DNA from 3 places in the Vreelandella sp. H-I2 genome. Region 2 is predicted to be linked to each of the others. Evidence: predicted binding sites of a transcription regulator. Region 2 holds the regulator's gene; each other region holds the start of a gene.
The links. Region 2 encodes FNR, which switches genes on or off when oxygen is low (the NO sensors DNR and NnrR bind a similar motif). Its sites were predicted from a motif close to TTGATNTANATCAA; they were not measured.
Positions count from the first base shown of each region.

Region 1: nirK (copper-containing nitrite reductase) is a predicted target of FNR. The motif match lies at 6,009-6,022, and genes of this name have one in related genera.
Region 3: paaF (2,3-dehydroadipyl-CoA hydratase PaaF) is a predicted target of FNR. The motif match lies at 2,633-2,646, and genes of this name have one in related genera.

Region 1 is NZ_JBRAMC010000003.1:71,228-78,280, reverse strand. Features, by position in the region: gene ACUVOF_RS08170 (LysE family translocator) at 1-330, opposite strand, end outside; gene ACUVOF_RS08165 (O-methyltransferase) at 474-1,067, opposite strand; gene ACUVOF_RS08160 (hypothetical protein) at 1,137-1,376, opposite strand; gene ACUVOF_RS08155 (S8 family serine peptidase) at 1,399-2,718, opposite strand; gene map (type I methionyl aminopeptidase) at 2,851-3,630, opposite strand; gene ACUVOF_RS08145 (ParD-like family protein) at 3,623-3,829, opposite strand; gene ACUVOF_RS08140 (DUF2784 domain-containing protein) at 3,910-4,317, opposite strand; gene nirK (copper-containing nitrite reductase) at 4,529-5,932, opposite strand; gene ACUVOF_RS08130 (putative sulfate/molybdate transporter) at 6,143-7,053, opposite strand, start outside.
Region 2 is NZ_JBRAMC010000002.1:168,704-175,756, forward strand. Features, by position in the region: gene ttcA (tRNA 2-thiocytidine(32) synthetase TtcA) at 1-690, shown strand, start outside; gene fnr (fumarate/nitrate reduction transcriptional regulator Fnr) at 683-1,429, opposite strand; gene hemN (oxygen-independent coproporphyrinogen III oxidase) at 1,514-2,935, opposite strand; gene ACUVOF_RS05365 (sulfite exporter TauE/SafE family protein) at 3,024-3,719, opposite strand; gene ccoS (cbb3-type cytochrome oxidase assembly protein CcoS) at 3,716-3,961, opposite strand; gene ACUVOF_RS05375 (heavy metal translocating P-type ATPase) at 3,958-6,414, opposite strand; gene ACUVOF_RS05380 (FixH family protein) at 6,411-6,950, opposite strand; gene ccoG (cytochrome c oxidase accessory protein CcoG) at 6,957-7,053, opposite strand, start outside.
Region 3 is NZ_JBRAMC010000004.1:501,886-508,938, forward strand. Features, by position in the region: gene paaX (phenylacetic acid degradation operon negative regulatory protein PaaX) at 1-536, shown strand, start outside; gene paaN (phenylacetic acid degradation protein PaaN) at 658-2,334, opposite strand; gene paaF (2,3-dehydroadipyl-CoA hydratase PaaF) at 2,706-3,479, shown strand; gene paaG (2-(1,2-epoxy-1,2-dihydrophenyl)acetyl-CoA isomerase PaaG) at 3,496-4,287, shown strand; gene paaH (3-hydroxyacyl-CoA dehydrogenase PaaH) at 4,289-5,848, shown strand; gene paaI (hydroxyphenylacetyl-CoA thioesterase PaaI) at 5,841-6,308, shown strand; gene pcaF (3-oxoadipyl-CoA thiolase) at 6,305-7,053, shown strand, end outside.

The sequences.
Region 1 (7,053 bases), on a different contig from region 2:
CTTGTTTACCTGCTTTTCCACAGAGATGAATTGATCTCCGCGTGACAAAAGCATTTTGATACCGAGCCATATTAGATAGACCGCGCCAACCCATTTAACAATCGAAAAAGCGATCGCCGACGTGGCTAGAATAGCGGAAAGACCTACAGCTGCCATTACCACATGCAGCGCAGCACCCGTCCAAATCCCAAACATGGCGGCGAAACCATGTCTTCGCCCACTGCGTAACGTTTGTCCCAATATGTAGGCAATATCTGGCCCCGGCGACAAGTTCAGAAACACAGCCGTAGAGAGAAACGTCATCCAGTGAAACAGGGGATATTCAAACACAGCTATTCCTCTTTATTTCTCAGTCGCCAGAAAGAAATGAAGCATTAACCATTAGCCCAGGGAGTTAAAATGATATGCAATGGGCGCAATAGCCAGAACGCCTTGAACTTTTGAGTGCAACATTTAATCTATGGTACACGAGGCTACCACTGGGGGCTCTGTGTAGCCATGAATTGACCTTTCCCCACCGGTACAGTGCAGGTTGTAAAACCTTGATCTGCCGATACCCGCGATATGAAAGGCGCCATTTCGCTGGCGTGCGAAATGGCATTATCCACGACAAGGAGCCCGCCCTTTCGAAGGACACGCTTAAGGGTGGGCCACCACTGCAGATACTCGGAGCGTTTAGAGTCGAGGAAAAGAAGATCGAAATTGCCGTTTGGCATATCTTGTAGCAGGCCACCCGCCTCCCCACGAAGCTGTGTGATGAATTCAGGAAACCCCGAGCGCTCAAAATTTCTGGCGGCTAGCTCAAGCTTGAGTTCAGATTGCTCAATCGTCGTGACATGCCCATTAACCTGCTGTGCTGCCTGGGCAAGCCATAAAGTGGAATAGCCATTGGAGGTGCCAATTTCCAGCACACGCTGGGCATTGGTCGCCTGGATAAGCACTAAAAGAAACTCCCCCGTATCGCGTGTGATATTTAACATGCGTCGTGGGCGGTCAGAAATGGCAGCATCATTTTCCTGGCCAAACGTCTCTAGCTCGGTTAGCAATGCTTGTAACGATTCGCTCACCCTCCACTCCTCCTAACCAACAGAATAGCTTAGCCCTGAATCGCCCTTTTGATTGTTTTTTCGGCCCAATTACCAGGTTTCTTCGGCGCCTGGCGGTCCTATATCAATCTGCCAATCAGGCGAAATATCCACCACACCGTTGACCTTTTTCAGCCGCTCCGCCGTGTCATCATCTGCCGATCCGGTGATGCAGCCAATCTCCTCAAGCACATCTCTGATGGTTAACCCTTCGGCACTAAGGCGCGTGGCGATGTCATTGATCGATTGATCGCCGGAAATCGTAATGACCCATAGCGCAATATTCGGCATTGATGTTACCTCCTAGCATGCCCTAAGGTGCCTGTACCAGCCCCGCCCCAACGCGGGATTCAGGCGATGGTAGCCCTTGCGCTGACGCCACCAGTTGTTGCCACAATTTCATTCCACGCAAAGAGGCGTCAGATTCCGCCCAAAGAGCAGCGCAGCCTGCCACGTGCGGCGCCGCCATACTGGTGCCGCTAATCGATTTGTAATGAGTCGGCCGAGGCCATGACGAAAAGACATCGCGCCCGGGCGCTGCAATATCAACTTTACCAAAGTTCGAAAAACGAGAGGGTTTCAAGTTCGCATCAAGAGAAGCAACGGATATAATGGTTGGCGAGTTGGCGGGAGCCCCCGTGTTCAACGATGCATTTCCTGCGGCGGCGATAATGAGGCACCCATTACGCAGGGCCGCAGCGCCAGCATGGGTGTAAGCTGCTTGCGCAGGGCTCTGACTACCCAGCGACATCGAGATAACCTCGCATCGATTGGCGATAGCCCAGTTCAACCCGGCGAGCACGCCCGCCCCTGTACTGCTGCCTGAATTTGTCAGCACCTTCCCCGCGAATACGTGAGAGCCAAACGCGATGCCGTAGCGCGAAGTGCTGCCGATAGGCGCCTTTGGGCCACAGGCCGTGCCAATACAATGGGTACCGTGCCCGTTGAGGTCTTGAACCGGCTCGCCTACGAATGAGCGCGTCTCAAATTGCCGATCGGTGAAATCCGGGTGTCCAAGGTCCATCCCGGTATCCAACACGGCCACCTTAATACCAGCACCACTCCATCTGCTTTGCGGAACCTTGCATCGGGCTAATCCCCACGTCACCCCTAGAACGTCAGCGTCAGTATCCTTTTCCTCCTCGCTAATGCCGCAGTCAGCGCCTAGATCGTGAGCTATCGTGCTCGCAGCCCGCAAAAAGCCCCGTAGGTACTCCGAGCTTTCTGCGAATGCAAAATACTCAGGCTCAATGATCTCTATCGGGCTGTCCGCGGAGATAGCGCCTTTAACGCTCATTCCATGCTGCTGTAGAGCGTCGCCGCCAACGAGAGCGACACCAAGTTCGGGAAATACCATCGCCTCAGCATCCCCGGCGTCTTCCAGACTGACGGCCTGATCGGTAAAGTCTCGTGCATCGGCGACCCGAAAGTTCTGGGCTTTTAACGACTTGATGCCCTCTTCTACCCGCCCTTCACGATAGCTGATAAGAAAACGCCCTGTTTCCAGGCAACTGCCACCCCGCGCCAAGGCCGCCAGCAAAAGCTTTTCGATACCGCACGAAACGGTGGCAAGCGTTTCATTTCCACCAGAAGATGTGTTGCCGCTTCCGCTACCTGTCGGTTTTTTAGCCATCGTTGGCCTCCTTTCGACTGGTTTTCAAGCGTTCCTGCTCAAGCGCTTAACCATAGAAAAGCCAAGTGTCTTCAGGCAGAAACGTGTGTTTTCAGCTTAACGCACCTAATGATCTTCGCCAGACGAATTGAATTAAGCGGGAATACGCTCATCTTCACGGAGCGTGAGAACGTCGAAACCGGAAGATGTAACAGCCACCGTATGCTCCCACTGCGCCGACAGTTTCTTATCACTCGTTACGACCGTCCAGCCATCCCGCTTGGTTTTAATTTTGGCCCTACCCTGGTTAATCATGGGCTCAATGGTGAACACCATGCCCTCTTGTAAAACCAGTCCCCTTCCTTTCTGGCCATAATGCAACACCTGAGGCTCTTCGTGCATTTCCCGGCCAATCCCGTGGCCACAGTACTCACGAACCACCGAGTAGCCATGCTGTTCAGCATATTGCTGGATCGCATAACCAACATCCCCCAGCGTTGCGCCGGGCTTAACCGCTTGTATCCCTTGCCACATGGCTTCGTAGGTTTTATCGACCAGCCGTTTTGCATAAGCATTAACATCACCTAGCAGGTACATCTTGCTAGAGTCAGCAATAAAACCGTTTTTCTCCAGGGTAATATCGACATTCACGATATCGCCTGACTTAAGCGTTTGCTTTTCGGATGGAACGCCATGACACACCACATGGTTCACAGACGCATTTAGCACATACTGATAATCATATTGTCCCTTACTGGCCGGGCGAGCCTGCAACTGATCGACGATGTAATGCTCGGCCCAATTATTAACCTCCATGGTGGATACGCCCGGCACTATTTGCTTATCGAGATGCTGGAAAACTAATGCGAGTAGCCGCCCGGCTTCACGCATTACGCTCAACTCCGCTGCGCTTTTCAGTATTACCTTAGCCACCAATCACCTTCCTGACATCAACGTCGGCTTGCTTCATTTGCTCGCGCATAATGTCAGAGAAGGTCATGCTCGGATTGGCCTCAGCCAGCATGCCTATCTTTATCCAATACTCCGCCTGGGCATTGATTGAGCGCACCATCACCGAGCTCGCCTTGCGGATATCTTCATGTAACTGATCATCGATTTTCACTATACCCATCACGGCACCTGATATATGAAACGAATATAATATATATACGGATCATATATCGAACATATACTGACAGCAAGGCTAGCCTATTACGTTAAGCTGCCACGTCGACGAGGCTTCACCACAAACCAACTGGCCAGCACTAAGCTGCCAAACAGGGTATAAACCACCACAAACACCCAATCTGGCAAAGTGAAATAGAGCAGGCTATGTAGCCAGTGTTGTATAAACGAGCCCGAATAGGTGTCCGCACCCGCCTCAGCCCGCAACGCCATTTCCCAAGTGGTTAGCGGGCAGACGACCCCCAACCAAGCTTGCACCACCACATAACCAATGGCGCATAGATGAATAATCCGAAAGGCGCGGTTACGAACCCAACGCCAGTTTAAAAAATAGCCCAAGTACACAGCGAATAGACCCAGCACCACGAAGGCCACAAACAGCACGTGGATGATCAGAATGGCGTCGGCGAACAGGCGTAGCAGCGTGGAGGACATCGGACATTATTTCCTGCCGATAAAGTAAGAGTGACCCTGCTTCGACAGCAAGTATGGGCGCGTACGTGATAGAAGAAAACGCCCCCATCGAAGGCATTAAAAAAGTTATTCGAAGAAGCTGCTAACGTAAAGGGCATTAGGATAAAACCAGAAAAGCGTGAGTCCCGTTCGGTACGGGACTCACGCGTTGGGTGCTGCCTATATGAACCGATTAGTGGCCAGAGTTGGGGTCGTGGGCCTCTTCGGTGTGGAAAACATCGGCGTTCGCCTCGCCGTTAACATGGAGGAAGCCGGCCAGCCCCTTCTCCAGACGCGATAGCGCATGGTCCACCACGATGTACTTGCCGGGGTAATCGACCTCGAACTCAACCATGGTCGCACCGCCAGGCGGTACCAAGGTGGTTTGCACATCGGTCAATGGCGGGCTGGTCAACGAGGCCTGATCATAGACCTTGTCGAAGATCTCGCCGATCACGTGGAAGCTGGAGGTGGCATTAGGGCCGCCCACACCGAAGAAGATACGGACGTCGTCGCCTACATCGGCTTCCATCTTGTACGTCTGGGTCAGGGCATCCATATTACCGTTGAACATGAAGTGTTCGGCTTGCTCATCGAGCAGCTTGTCGAGCGAGAACTCCTGCAGGCCCTGACTACCGTGACGCTCGGCGGTATAAAGCTCACCCTGCATGATGTAGAACTCGCGCTCCACCGGCGAGAGCCCACCTTCGGGTTCGACCAGGATCATGCCGTACATACCGTTGGAGATGTGCTGGGCGACCATCGGCGTAGCGCAGTGGTAGACGTAGAGCCCTGGCGACAGCGCCTTGAAGGAGAAGCTCTTGGTATGGCCAGGCGCTACCTGGGTCACCGCGGCACCACCGCCGGGGCCGGTCACGGCGTGAAAATCGATGGAGTGGATGTGCGCGCTATCCTCGGCATTGCTCAGGTTAACGGTGACGGTATCACCTACGCGGACCCGTACGAGGGGGCCAGGCACCGTGTTGTTGAAGGTCCAGTACTTGTAGCTGGAGCCGTCCGCCAGGTAGCCTTCCACTTCAGTGCTCTCGAGATCGACAGTGACTTCCTGCGGGCCACGATCGCCGACCGGCTCGCCCACGTCATGGGGGTCTTTAGCCAGATCCTGGGCGGCTTCAGCCTGCTCTTCCGGCTCGGGGTCGCCGACGATGAAATTACCCACCATGCCGGCCGCCTTGTGCCCGGGAAGGCTACACAGGTACTCGAAGTTACCTTCTTCATCGACCCGGAAGGCCACGGCGGTGGCCGAACCCTGGCCGCCGATATCGTCGGAGTCGACCGCGAACTCGGGCAGCGCGATATCATGCAGAGCGCCGTCGCCATTGATCAGGTTGATCTGTACCACGGCACCGACCGGCGCGTGCAGGTCGGGGTTGACGACATCCTTGATCCTGCCCTTGTCGCCAATGAACACCAGTTTGCCCTCCTGTACAGCTGTACGCAGTGTATAAGTCACGTCCGGCGTGATCTCGGCAGGGCTGAGTACTTCGCCGTGTGCTGCCATGACAGGGGTGGAGAGTGCTGCGCTGGAGATCAGAGCCGCAGCGGTCTTGAGAAAAATGCTACCTTTAGCCTTCATCTTTGTATCCCCTCGTGAGGATTAACGTTTTCCCTTGCTTACAAGGAAAAAGTAGCATTTAGAATGAATATTTTAATTGACCCCAGTCAAGAAGTTGCTCAACAGAAGAATTAACAAAACTGTATCGCTACCGCCAAATTCCGATAGCCCAGCCCGTACGCATTATGTTGCGGACATTTGCTACGATAAGAATGCGGGCACAGCTCCACCCTAGGCCGTTCGTTGCTTACGCACCCACGCCGCTCGAATCGCTTCAGCCACCATCCCGGCTAGCAAGCCCCAAAAAGCATCCACCCAGAAAGTTACTAGCGCGGTTATGCCGATGACAGGCCAACATGACGGTTTGGCAGTCTTAAGGCGTTTCGTAAAGGCTAGCTCAGCTGCGGCCACTAGCAGCAAAGCGCCAAGGCCAGCCGCTGGAATGGCAGCTATCAATGAAATCCCGCCCGGCAATACCGCTATCAGCACCAACCCACTTCCAAGCAAAATGGGCGCTAATCCCGTGCGTGCCCCAAACCGATAGTGAGCCGCTAAACCACCCGCCCCGTGGCACATTGGTAAAGCGCCCAGCGGCACCAGTACGAGATTAGCAAGACCGGAGCTCAGTGAAAGCCGAGCAGGCGTAACGCGGCGCGATTGTTCACCGAAATAATCGCCGGCCATTAACGCGGTAAGCAATATGGCGTTGGTTAATGTCAGGGCTAACTGAGGCAACACCAGCGTTGTAAAGCCCTGCTGCCAAGCGCTCACATCCGGAAGCTCGGGCCACGAAAAGGAAAACGAATGCTCAATATTTAGCGCTAGACCAGGCGACCCAACCATCCCCCCAACGATGACTGATATGCACAGCCCCACTAGTGCTGCCGGAAAATGCGGTACCGTCCGCAGGATGATAGCCAGTACAACCAATGTGAGGAGCCCCACCATCAAGGAAGTGAAGATCAACTCAAGACTCATGCTGGCAAGCATCAACCCCAAGCCCAATTGAAGACCACTTAATACCGACCTTGGTACAAGGCGAGACAGCCAATTAACCCACCCCGTTAAGCCCAATAGCAACAATATCGCGCCGATCATTACGCCGCTCGCCACGAGACTCCCGGCGCTCACCTGCGTCGTCA
Region 2 (7,053 bases):
ATGCTGGAGATTTTGCGCAACTTGCAGCGCAATGCACCGATCAACTTTTCACTGCTGGCGGTCAATTTAGACCAAAAGCAGCCGGGATTTCCCGAGCACGTGCTGCCTAGTTACCTGGATAAGCAGGGCGTTGAATATCATATTGTCGAACGTGATACCTACTCGGTTGTAAAGGAGAAAACCCCAGAAGGCAAAACCACCTGTGCGCTCTGTTCACGCCTGCGGCGCGGCTCGCTGTATGGCTTTGCAGAAGAGATAGGCGCCAATAAAATTGCTTTGGGTCACCATCGCGAAGATATTCTTGAAACGCTGTTTCTCAATATGTTCTTTGGGGGCAACCTGAAAGCGATGCCGCCCAAGCTGCTCTCCGATGATGGCAAGAATATCGTCATTCGGCCTTTGGCTTATTGTAAAGAGGCGGATATTGCCGAGTTTTCTCGGTTGATGGAATTCCCGATTATTCCCTGCAATCTTTGTGGTTCCCAGCCTAATATGCAGCGCCAAGTGGTAAAAGAGATGCTCGCTGAATGGGATAAAAAGTTCCCCGGCCGCCTGGAAAGCATGTTTAAAGCCGTCACTAATATCGCGCCTTCCCAACTGGCAGACCGCAATCTGTTCGATTTTGCAGGTTTAGAGGCCAAGCAGGCAGAGTTACTGGCCGGGCGAATCCAGGCGTTTAACGTCAGCTAACCGTTTGCTGTTCTTCTTCGGTGAGAGTTATCAAACGCTGCATGTCGAGGATATTAACCTCTCGCCCCGAAACCGCCACTACATTTTGCTGCTGAAGGCGGCTTAAGATGCGGCTGACCGTTTCCACCGCCAGCCCGAGGTAGTTGCCGATATCAGCTCTGGGCATTGAAAGTCGAAAGCTGTAAGGCGAGTAACCCCGCCGACGAAAACGATCTGAAAGCGTAATCAAAAAGCTTGCCAGCCGCTGGTCGGCGGTTTTACGTGATAACAGGCGCATCATGCGCCGGTCGTCGCGTAATTCTTTGCTCATGCTGCGATACAACTGGCCACGTAGTTCGGGCAGCTCTTCTGACAGTAAATCCAGGCGGTCAAAGGGGATTTCGCAAACCGTGGTCGTTTCCAGGGCGATTACGCTCCCGGGATAGTGCTCTTCATCAATCCCATCCAGCCCGACCAATTCACTAGGTAGATAGAAATTGGTCAGTTGCTCGCTGCCGTTCCCCTCTGATGTGACTTGTTTAAGGCTGCCCGAACGTACCGCATAAACACTGGTAAAGGCATCTCCCTGGCGAAACAGTAGCGCGCCTTTTTTCAGCGGCGCACGGCGGCGAATAATGGCATCGAACTGTCCCATGTCGTCCAGTTCAAGGGCAAGCGGCAAGCACAGTGAACTCAAACTGCAGGTTTGGCAGCGAGCTTCGTGGAGTAGCGAGCGTCTGGGGCTCATGGATTCCAGCATGCGTTGCTCCTTAAGTGAGTGCCGCTTATCGATTAGAAAAACCTTACTTATTATAGTCGCTATGGCATGCCTGCTTAAAGATTATTAAACAATCTTTGAGTAGCCTTGGCCCGTTTGCTGCGGCAGGTGAGCATCAAACGCCATCGCTATATGGCGAATGAGCAGTCGGCCCATGGGGGTAGCGCTTAGTTGATCGCCGCTTCGCGTTAGCAGACCATCTTGCTCGGCGCTTCGCAGATGTTCAAGTGCTGGCGCAAAGTAGCGCGGAGCATCAATGTTCCAGCGTTGACTAACCGTGGCCAAATCAATACGCATATCGCACATCAGCCGCTCAATCACGTCCCGCCGGATCAGGTCGTCATCGCTTAAGCGTATGCCACGCACCGTGGCAAGCTGCCCCTGATCCAGCGACGCTTCGTAGCGTGTCAGATCACTAGGATTTTGCGCATAGATATCATCAATGCGAGAAATCGCCGAAACGCCAAGACCAATTAAGTCACACTGGGCGTGGCTGGAGTAGCCTTGAAAGTTACGCTGTAGCGAGCCTTCACGCTGGGCAACGGCTAAGCTGTCGTCAGTACGGGCAAAGTGATCCATACCGATATGCACATAACCCGCCGCGGTGAGCATTTCAATAGTGGTACGAAGAATCGCCAGCTTCTCTTCGCCTCCTGGCAAGTCATCGACATTAATGCGCCGCTGAGGGGGAAAGCGCTCATGCATATGGGCGTAATTAAACACAGAAAGCCGTGCGGGGTTCAGCTCAATTACCTGGCGCAAGGTGTCAGCAAAGCTCTTTTCAGTTTGAAACGGCAGGCCATAAATCAAATCAAGATTCAAAGACCTAAAACCCAATCGATGCGCTTCATCCATCAGCGTTTCGGTGAGTATCCGAGGCTGAATGCGATTAATGGCTTTCTGCACCAGCGGGCTTAAGTCCTGCACGCCCAGGCTGATGCGGTTAAATCCCAACGACTGGAGGTGCCTTAAGGTAAATACATCCGCTTCGCGAGGATCTATTTCAATCGCATAATCGCGATCGTGAGAGGACGAAAGCCCAAAACGGGCATCCAGGCGATCAATCAGATCGCCCATCTGATTCAAGCTGAGAAATGTCGGTGTACCACCTCCCCAATGTAACTGCTCAACCGCCCGTGTGGTATCTAAGCGGCGGGCGGTCAGTACCATTTCGCGGTCGAGTCGGGCTAAGTAGGGTTCAGCCAGAGCGGTATTCTTGGTGGCGATTTTATTACAGGCGCAGTAGAAGCAGATTTTTCGGCAGAAAGGGATGTGCACATACAGCGAGAGTGAACGCTTGCTGGTATTGCTGCGCTCTAGCGCCTGGGTCAAATCACTAGGGGTAAATTGGTCATGAAACGACAGTGCAGTTGGATAGGAGGTGTAGCGCGGTCCGCTGGTATCGTAGCGGCGCAGCAGGGCCTCATCCCACACTATCTGCTTAGGGGCTGATGCAGTAGAGAAAGCCGCAGAGGCATGAACGGGCATGAAGGTGTGCTCCGGCGTTAGGGATGGCATTTTAAAATTAAGGCCAGCCTAGCGTGCAGAGGCTTAGTAAACGTTGAGCCATATCATATTAGTGGAGATTATGCACTGTGAGGGTCCAAAGCTGCCAAAGCGCAAAGGTGATAATGGTTAACGCGGCCACGCTGCGTGTTGCTGGGTGACGTATGAGATGGCTTAACTGGCGCGCAGCAAGTCCAGTCGCTAATAACGCGGGTAATGTACCAAGCCCAAAGGCGCCCATTAGCAGTGCCCCTTGCAATGGGTCGGAAATCGCTAAACTCCAGGCCAGCATGGAGTAAACCAGCCCGCAGGGTAGCCAGCCCCACACTGCCCCCAGCGCGAAGGCTTGGGGAAGGTGTACAACGGGCATTAAACGCCGCCCTATAGGCTCAAGAAGGCGCCATAGGCGGCGGCCAACAGCTTCGATTTTGAGCAGCCCCTTCCACCAGTTGGCAATATACAGCGCCATTAAGATGAGCATCAGCGCGGCAAAAACCTGGAGTAACAACCTAGCGGTAGCTGAAAGAGAAAACAGTGTACCTAATAGCGCAACCAGCGCACCTGCGCTCATATAGCTAGTGATACGACCGGCGTTATAGCTGAGCAGCAGGCCACCCAACCGTGCCGGATGACGCATGCTGGGAGGCACCGCGAAGGTGAGTGCGCTCATAATGCCGCCACACATGCCGATGCAGTGAGCGCCGCCCATCAAACCAAATACAAACGCCGCTAATAGCGGCGGCAGATCAAGGCCCGTTGGGTTCATGGCCGTGGCTCTTGGTCGTCGGATGGGGGCGTATCTGAAGGTGCAACAGGCTTGTTCTTGGCTTGCTGCCGCTGGCGACGCTGTTCGGGGCTGAGGTCGTTCTCATCCTCATCAAACAAAATACGGTGCGCGGGCCCTTCCAGGTCGTCGAACTGATCATTTTTAACCGCCCAGAAAAATGCCCAGACGGCGAGGCCGAGTAAAATCAGTGAGAGCGGAATGAGTAGATACAGAATCGTCATGCAGTTACCGGGTTTGTAGCGCTAAGCGAAGTAGCGGGTTGGGCGCGCCAGCGTGATAGCCGCAGGGCATTACCGACCACCACGAGCGAACTTAGCGACATGCCAATGGCGGCTAGCCAGGGAGGCACTAACCCCATTGCTGCCAGCGGTAGCGCCGAAAAGTTATAGCACACAGACCAGATCATATTTTGGCGCATGATACGCCGGGTAGCGCGGGAAATCTCGATAGCTTCAAAAATCCGCATCAGGCGCGGACTAAGCAATATCGCATCGGCACGAGTACGGGCCAAATCCGTTGCGCCATTCATAGCAATCGCTACATCGGCACCGGCCAAGACCGGCACATCGTTGATACCATCACCAACCATGAGTACGGTTTCGCCAGCAGCTTGAAGCTCTTTCAGCCGAGCTAACTTACCCTCCGGGCTGGTGCCTGAATGCCAGGTTGCAATATGAAGCTGGCTGGCCAGGCTTTCGACGGCGTCTTCCGTATCGCCGGAAAGCAGCTCCACGCTGAACCCTTGGGCGTGTAGGGCGTCAACTGTCGCGGCGGCATCATCTCTAATGCCGTCATGCAGGCCAAACCAGGCGCGGGGCTTGCCATCTTCGCTAAGTAGCAGCCACTGCCCCTTGGCAGGTGCCGCGATAGGCTCATGGGTCGCAAATTCGGGTTTGCCCAGCCGCCACCGTACGCCCTCTAAAGTTCCTTCTAACCCTTGCCCAGTATAGCTGTGAATATCCCTGGCCTGGAGCGTCGCATCACGGAAAGGGCGAAAAGCGCGGGCTATAGGATGTTCCGAGTGAGCCTCTAGGGCGGCGGCAATCGCTTGGGCACGCTCAACGGTTAGTTCACCGAATGGTTTGATCTGGGTGACGTGCATTTCGCCGCGGGTCAGAGTGCCTGTTTTATCGAAAATGACCCGGGTAACGTTGGAGAGTGTCTCCATGGCATCGGCGCGGGTGATTAAGACGCCGCGTTTACGCAACTGGCCGTGGCCCGCGGTCAATGCCGCAGGTGTCGCCAACGCCAGGGCGCAGGGGCAAGTGACGACCAACACTGAAAGCAGCACCCAAAGCATCCGCGAAGGGTCGATAAACCACCAGGCGATAGTGACGCAGGCCGTCACCACCAGCAGCCGTAGGACAAATAGGTGGGCCATGCGCGCAGCCATCTGGGCCAGCCGCGGGCGGCTGGCAAACGCACGGTCGGTAAGGTCAACAATGCCAGCCACTTGAGCGTCTTTTCCGGCGTGGGTAACCCTAATCACCAGGGGGTTTTCCATGTTTTGGCTGCCGCCGATAATACGATCACCCACTCGGCGGGTCACCGGTAGATATTCGCCGGTAAGCATTGATTCATCCAGGCTTGATTCGCCTTCTTCAATTACGCCATCGGCAGGCACGCCGTGGCCGGGCTTGATCAATACGCGATCAGCTGGGGCGAGTTCGCTGGCAGGCAGAATGCGCTCGCTGCCGTCGTCTTCCAGTCGTGTGGCCGAGATCGGCAGCACGCCACTGAGCGCATTGCCGCTATGCCCGCTGCGTCGTCTGGCGCGGCCTTCCACGTAGCGCCCGAACAGCAAAAAGAAGGTGAACATGGCGACGGAGTCAAAATAGACCTCACCAACATCAAATAGCACTGCATAGCTACTGGCGAGATATGCCCCCCCAATAGCCAGCGAGACCGGTACGTCCATACCTAATACACCGGTGCGGAGATCGCGTAGCGCGTTACGAAAGAATGGTTGTGCTGAGAAAAATACCACGGGCGTGGCCAGGGCGAAGGATAGCCAGTGAAATAGCGCATAGAAGTCATCGCTCATTTCACCGGGGCCGGAAACATAAATAGGGATCGAAAACATCATCACTTGCATCATCCCGACCGCAGCAATAATCAAACGACGAACGTTCATACGTTCTTCATACTGCATGCGCGCCTGGGCTTGATCAGGTTCGTAAGGCTGGGCGTCATACCCAATGGCCGCCAGTTCGGCCAACAGTTGAGAGAGTTTTAACTGCTGCGGATTCCAGCTCACGCGCAGGCGATGATGAGTTAAATTCACCGCGCTGGAAGTAACCCCGGGTAGGGCATTCAGGCGGTGTTCGATCAGCCACGCACAGGCGGCACAGGTGATGCCTTCAATGGCAAGGGTCGCTTTTACGTTGCCTTCATCGCCATCGGGGTGAACAAATTGCGCCTGCAGGCCGGGGTCGTCAAATACTGACCAAGTATCCGCTTTGGCGGCTTGGCGTTCATCCGGCCGTTCGGGAAGTTCGGTGCGGTAGCGGTAGTAACTCTCCAGCCCGCCGTCGACGATGGCATGGGCCACCGCCTCGCAGCCGGGGCAGCAAAGCGGGTGGGTATGTTCATCTAGGGTAATAGTCCAGGGTGCAGCAGTGGGTACTGGATTACCACAGTGATAGCAGTCAGAGGCAGGCACGGCGTTGTTCATTCGCTTTCTTTGCGCCCTCCCGGCAGTAGCGCGACGCTATTCTCATTGGGAAACGTGGCCTCCCCGGTAAGCCGCCAGTCGGCATCTTCCAGCGCAGGCTGTATCTGCAGATACCAGCGATAGCGTAGATTGTCGGGTCCCTGGGTGATATAGCGGCCGTCACGCACATGCTCAAGTATGAATGATTGGTCACGGTTATCTTCGGTAGGGAAGATAAGATCTAAATAGAGCATTTCCGGGCGCGCATCACCGCTCAAATCAACCACAATATCGCTGGTCAGCGGATCGATACGAAGATCGGCAGTTAAGTTCAGTGCGCGTGCCTGCTCTTGTTTGGCAAGTACCATATTGATGGCTTTACCATGCTCGTAATAATCTTCCTGAACAACCATACCGTCGTAGCTTTTGATCGACATAACGGCAAAGCCAGTGCTGACAATAATCGAAGAAAATAGTAGGCCGATTAAAAACCACGGCCAAAACTGCTTGTACCAAGGAGTTACCTTATCTTTAGAGGGTAACGAGGGGGATGACATAATCACTTATCTCCTAATGTCGCCCAGGAAGCTGGTTTCACGCTCAAGGCGAATACGCTCGTTTTGCTGAGCCTGTAGCGAGAATACAATATTGTGGCTGGGT
Region 3 (7,053 bases), on a different contig from region 2:
ACGAGTTAGAATGGCTTGGCTTTGGCAGTTTTGCTACAGGAATTCTTGCGCACCCAACGCTTAACTGCAATGACACTACGGCAGTATTACAAGACATGGGAGCTGCTGAAGATACCATTATTATGCAAACAGCATCTTCAAACCCTACGGTGATAAAACCACTAAGGCTACAAGTAAAAGAGAGTTGGAATCTTGCTGAGCTGGCGAAAAGCTACAAATTCTTTTTAGAAAAATTTCGACCCTTATGGCAAGCTCTGGCAAACGATGGCGATTTACTAAGTGAAGAAGAGTGCTTTATAGCGCGAGTACTTTTAATCCATGAGTATCGAAAAGTGCAACTTCGAGACCCTCAACTTCCAGACGAGCTTTTACCTGCTACGTGGGAAGGACGAAATGCCTATCAATTATCACGAAACATCTATCGCGCAATTCATCAGCGCGCCGAGCGCTGGCTTGATAAGCACCTGGAAACCGCGGAGGGCCCACTTCCAGCACCCAATATTCGGTTTTACCAACGCTTCGGTGGGTTAGCATAAAAAGCGCATGGCAGCCCATTTTCTTCTGTAATGTGCAGAATGCTGTGTCACTTCTTCATCCCCCTCTTGGAAAGATAAGTGACACAGGGCATTGAACACTTCCTATTAAGACCGACTATTCTCAGTCGGGTTGAACATGACGACGGCTTTGCACCACCAAGAAGCGACTGGAGACAAAGGCCTGATCGCATAAGGAGGCATTGGCCGCGGGGTTACCGCCAGTGGCGTGGAAATCACTGAAAGCGGCCGACTGATTAACAAGTACTCCCCCGTCCATATTCAGCGAGAGTGGCGTAGCCACGTCGATAGCCAATTTTTCGAACTGCTCAGCCACTGACTCATCAGTAGTGTAGGCGCCCAAGGTTATCGCGCCTTTTTCCCGGATCACGTCACGCGCCAGGTCAATGCTGTGCGCGGTATCTTCGGTAGCGATAACAAAGCTTATCGGGCCGAAGCGCTCTTCACTATAGGCAGCCTTCTGCTCTGCATCCACCTGGAGCAACAAAGGTGTATGGATGCGGGCATTGGGAAACTGGGCATGTTCACGTGGTTCGCTATCCAGCAGAATTTCGCCCAGCCCGCGACATTCATCAATCCGAGCTTCGGTGGCTGCAGACTGGATGGCACCTAGCACCGTACAGGCGCGGTCGTTGTCACTCAGAAATTCCTGGATGGCCTTGGAAAGCGCTGCAGTAACATCGTCAAAACTCAAATGACCTTCTGATGTTTCAATACCGCTTTTGGGAACATAGATGGCCTGGCTGGTTGTGCACATCTGACCAGAGTATAGGCTCAGCGAGAAGGCAAGGTTCATCGCGACCGCCTTGAGGTTATCCACGCTGTCAATAATAACCGTGTTGATACCGGCTTTCTCGGCGAATACCTGGGCCTGGGTAGCGTTTTGTATCAGCCAATCACCAAAAGCGTTGGAGCCGGTGAAATCGATCAATTTGACCGCCGGGTCGAGCGCTAGCGACTTAGTTACTGGCGCCTCAGTGCTGTCAGGCATCAAACTGACTAGGCAAGGGTCAAACCCTGCTTCCTCAAGGACTTCCTGGGCAACGCGTGCGGTCATCGCCACCGGCAGAATGGCGCCTGGGTGCGGTTTGAGAATCACGGGATTGCCTGTGGCCAGGCTAGCGAATAGACCAGGATAGGTATTCCATGTAGGAAAAGTGGAACAAGCTATCACCAGGGAAATACCTCGCGGCACAATATGATAATGCTTATTTAGCACTAATGGATCGCGCTTACCCTGCGGCTTTACCCACCTAGTAGTAGTAGGAATCTGTGACATCGCTTGCCATGCGTAAGTGACGGCTTCAAGGCCTCGATCTTGGGCATGTGGGCCGCCAGCTTGAAACGCCATCATCGCACCCTGCCCGCTAGTATGCATGACCGCCTGAGCGATATCTGGACTCATAGCGTTAAGACGTGTCAGGATTTCTAAACAGACACCAACACGTGCTTCAGCACCGGCATCCCGCCACGCTGGCATCGCTTTTTGCATGGTATCAATCAGAGTTTCAGACGTGGGTTGAGCATAAGTAATACCAAGTTCAAAGCCGTAAGGCGACACCTCGGCTCCTACCTTTTGTATATCCCCTACTGCTTTTAAAGCGAAAGGCCGATTGAGGAGAGTCTCGAACTTAGCCGGAGCATCTTCAACAAGGCGCTTATCATACTCCTTAATACTTTCTGGATAGGGCGTCCAAAAGCCACGGACAGAAACTGCCTCTAGGGCCTTATTTAGCGTGTCGCGGTGCCGATCAAACATTTGCTGTGCTGGCTGGCTCACGAGTGACTCCTCGGCTGATATATTTTGATACTGTATATGGAAAAACAGTATATTTCTTGTAACAAAATATCAAACTAAGAATTGCAACATCCATAATACAACATTTTTCATCTACCTATATAAATCAATTAATTACGCTGAAAAAAATTGTTTTTCAGGGACAGCAGCACTACAAAATAAAAAAGTTATACCATAGTATAATGCTTTCATAAGCCAACCAAAAACCGCGCAACCTATTGTTTAAATGACAAAAAACCACCATCAATCAAAAGCGATACGATAAATTATAAAAACAGTATTGATACGTATCAAAAAAAACTTATACTCCGATGATAGTCCATCCAGTACACCACGGGCTAACTGAGGAAAAAATGCCGAATACTTTAATAATCAACCCTCCCCTGGGTGGCGTTTTATGCATCAAGCTGAATCGTCCCGACGCTTTGAATGCGCTCAACACACAGTTGCTCGCCGAACTCGCCGACACATTGAGCGACGCTGATAATGACGAAAAGGTTCGTGCCGTGGTGATTACCGGCAATGCGAAAGCGTTCGCCGCCGGTGCAGATATCAAGGAAATGGCTGAACGCGACCTGGTCGGCATGCTGGAAGACCCTCGTCAGCACCACTGGGCCGCTATTACGCGTTTTCGCAAACCGATCATTGCGGCCGTCAATGGCTATGCTTTGGGCGGTGGCTGCGAACTTGCCATGCATGCCGACATTATAATCGCCGGCGAGAGCGCCCAGTTCGGCCAGCCGGAAATCAACCTGGGCATCATGCCTGGTGCTGGCGGCACCCAGCGTCTGCTTAGAGCGGTGGGTAAATCCCTAGCCACCCAGATGGTACTGACCGGTGAGCCGATTTCCGCTCGCCGAGCGCTCGAAGCCGGCTTGATCAGCGAAATCACCCAGCCCGAGCTAACGCTTGAACGCGCCATGGCCATTGCCACGCGCATCGCTGCCAAGGCGCCGCTGGCGGTGCGCTTGGCGAGGGAATCGCTGCACAAAGCGATGGACACCGACCTGGCCACCGGCCTGCGCTTTGAGCGCCATGCGTTCACCTTGCTGGCGGGCACCGCCGACCGCGAAGAGGGCATTCGCGCCTTCCAAGAAAAACGACCTGCTACTTTTCAAGGGCACTGAGACAAGGATATTACCCATGAGCCAAGCGCCCCTGCTTTACACCGTGGAAGATGGCGTCGCCTGTATCACACTGAACCGCCCCGATAGCCTGAACAGTTTCAATACCGAGATGCACGCCGAAATGCGCAAAGCGCTCAAGGCTATGCGACAGGACCCAAGCGTACGAGCACTGTTGTTGACCGGCAGTGGCCGCGGCTTCTGCGCTGGCCAGGACCTTTCCGACCGTAGCGTGGCGCCCGGCGAGCAAGCCCCCGACCTCGGCGAGTCGCTGGAGAAACGCTATAACCCCATGCTGCGCGCCCTTAAAGACATGCCGTTCCCCACCATCTGTGCGGTGAACGGCGTGGCGGCTGGTGCCGGCGCCAACATCGCTCTGGCCTGCGACATCGTGTTGGCGGCACGCTCGGCAAGCTTCATTCAGGCCTTCTGCAAAATCGGCTTGATTCCTGATTCCGGCGGTACCTGGACCCTTCCGCATCTGGTGGGCATGGCACGCGCCAAGGGTCTGGCGATGCTGGGCGACAAGCTGCCCGCCGAGACTGCCGAGCAGTGGGGCATGATCTGGCGCTGCGTTAACGATGAAGCGCTCCAAGAAGAAGCCATGAATATGGCTCGCCACCTGGCCACTCAACCCACACGCGGCTTGGCACTAATTAAGCGCGCCCTGCATGCCAGCAGCGAAAACAGCTTCGACGAACAACTCGACCTGGAACGCGACCTGCAGCGACTTGCCGGACGTTCCGAGGATTACCGCGAAGGCGTCAGCGCTTTCATGGAGAAACGTCGTCCCACCTTCAAGGGAGAGTGATATGTCAGCCCTTCCCACGAGCGCCGTCATTGGCGTGATCGGTGCTGGCGCCATGGGAGCCGGTATCGCTCAGGTCGCTGCCCAGGCTGGTCACTCGGTAATTCTGCATGACAATCAGCCGGGCATGGCAAGTGCTGGTATCGACAATATTCGCCGTCAGTTGGAAAGGCGTGTGGCCAAGGGCAAGATGAGACAGAACGATGTGAATAGCATCACTGCTCGTCTGCAGCCTGCCGATACCATTGATGCCTTGGCCAACAGCCGTTTGATTATTGAGGCTATCGTCGAGAACCTCGACATCAAGCGCCAAGTGTTCTCTCAGCTCGAAGCGTTGTGCTCGCCCGACACCTTGCTCGTCAGCAACACCTCGTCGCTGTCGATCACTTCAATTGCGGCAAACCTCGAACACCCCGAACGTATGGCGGGGCTGCACTTTTTCAACCCCGCACCGGTGATGAAGCTGGTCGAAGTGGTGTCCGGCCTGGCAACCACCGCCGAGGTCGCCGAGACCCTTTACGCCACCGCCAACGCCTGGGGCAAAGTCGCGGTACATGCCAGCTCCACCCCAGGCTTCATCGTTAACCGCGTGGCGCGGCCTTTCTATGCCGAAGGGCTGCGCCTATTGCAGGAAGGCGCCAGCGATGCCGCAACACTAGATACACTGCTGCGTCAGGCTGGCGGGTTTCGCATGGGACCTTTCGAGCTGATGGACCTGATCGGCCATGACATCAATTACGCCGTGACTCGCTCAGTGTTCGATGCCTATTACGGCGATCCCCGTTTCAAGCCCTCCCTAGTGCAACAGGCTCTGGTCGAAGCTGGGCGCCTGGGACGCAAGTCTGGTCAAGGCTTCTTCGACTATAGAGAAGAACAGCACGAAGAGCAGCGAGAAGGCGCCGCCAAGCCTCAGCCCAACATCGCGCCGCCAGCACAAGTTGAATTACCGCCACTGGTGGTACAGGGCGAACCAGGGGTGATCGCCCCGCTGCTGGAGCGCGCCCAGGAAACCGGGCTTGATATCGTTCGCCGGGAGTCGCTGCAGAAGGATGGTACGACCCGCCTGCGCCTGGGTGACCTGGCCCTGGCCCTCAGCGACGGGCGTTGCGCTGCCGAACGCGCGGTCAACGAAGGGCTCGAAGCGCTGGTGTTGTTCGACTTGTGTTTGGACTACCGCAGCGCCAGTGCCATCGCGCTCTCTGCCAGCCACGCCACCTCGTCCGAGGCCCGCCAACTGGCCACCGCCTTCTTCCAGCGTCTGGGAATGGACGTCGTCTGGCTGACCGATACCCCAGGGCTGGTGGTGTTACGCACAGTGGCAATGCTCGCCAATGAAGCCGCCGACGCCGTCTTGCAAGGCGTGTGCAGCGTCCAGGATGGCGACCTGGCCATGCAGGCTGGCGTTAATTACCCCCGCGGCCCCCTGGCCTGGGCAGATTCACTGGGCCTGCCCTTCGTTCACCGTACCCTCATGCACCTGCAGCAGAGCTACGGCGAGGAGCGTTATCGTGCTTCTTTTTTGCTGCGTCGCAAAGCCCTGAGCGAGGAAAGCTTTCATGAGTGATTCCCCACTGTCACCGCAACAACTGGCGGAAGCCTGTGCCGAGGCGATGTTTTCCCGCGACCATGCCAGCCAAGGGTTGGGCATGCGCATTACGCGTATGGCCCCCGGCTTCGCCGAACTGACCATGACCGTGCGTCAGGACATGGTCCAGGGGCATGGCAACTGCCATGGCGGGTTTCTTTTTACCTTTGCCGACTCCGCCTTTGCATTTGCCTGCAACAGTTATGACGAGGCCACGGTGGCCGCCGGATGCAGTATCGACTATCTCGGCCCCGGCCAACTGGGCGACGAACTCACCGCCACCGCCGAAGAGCGCAGCCGCCGCGGACGCACCGGTATTTATGACATCACAATACGCAACCAGCATGGCGATACCATCGCCTTGTTCCGTGGGCGTTCTTACAAAATTCGCGGCAGCGTACGCCGCCTAGAAGAGACTGCTGCTGGAGATAACGCATGAAAGACGCCTTGATAATTGATGCCATTCGGACCCCAATCGGTCGCTACGGCGGCGCACTTTCAAGCATACGCGCCGATGATCTGGGCGCTGTTCCCATGCGTACCCTGATGGAGCGCAACCCTAGCGTCGATTGGTCAGCGATCGACGATATCTTTTACGGCTGTGCTAACCAGGCCGGGGAAGACAACCGTAACGTAGCCCGCATGTCTGCCTTGCTCGCTGGGCTTCCCGTCGACGTGCCCGGTAGCACCATCAACCGCCTATGCGGCTCCGGTATGGATGCGATAGGCAATGCCGCCCGCGCTCTCAAAACTGGAGAAGCAGGACTGATGATCGCTGGCGGCGTGGAATCGATGTCACGCGCACCTTTCGTCATGGGCAAGGCTGAGCAAGCCTTCTCGCGCCAGGCCGATATCTTCGACACCACAATCGGCTGGCGCTTCATCAACCACGCCATGAAAACTCAGTTCGGGGTGCATTCCATGCCCGAAACCGCCGAGAACGTGGCTGAGCAGTTCGGTATTTCTCGTGAAGATCAAGACGCCTTCGCGCTACGCAGCCAGCAACGCACCGCCGCCGCCACAGAAACCGGCCGCCTGGCCGAGGAAATCGTTCCGGTCAAAATCCCTCGGCGCAAACAAGACCCGCTGGTGGTGGAGACCGATGAACATCCACGCGCCTCCACCACCGCCGAACAACTCGCCAAGCTGCCCACCCCCTTCCGTGAGGGTGGCAGTGTCACGGC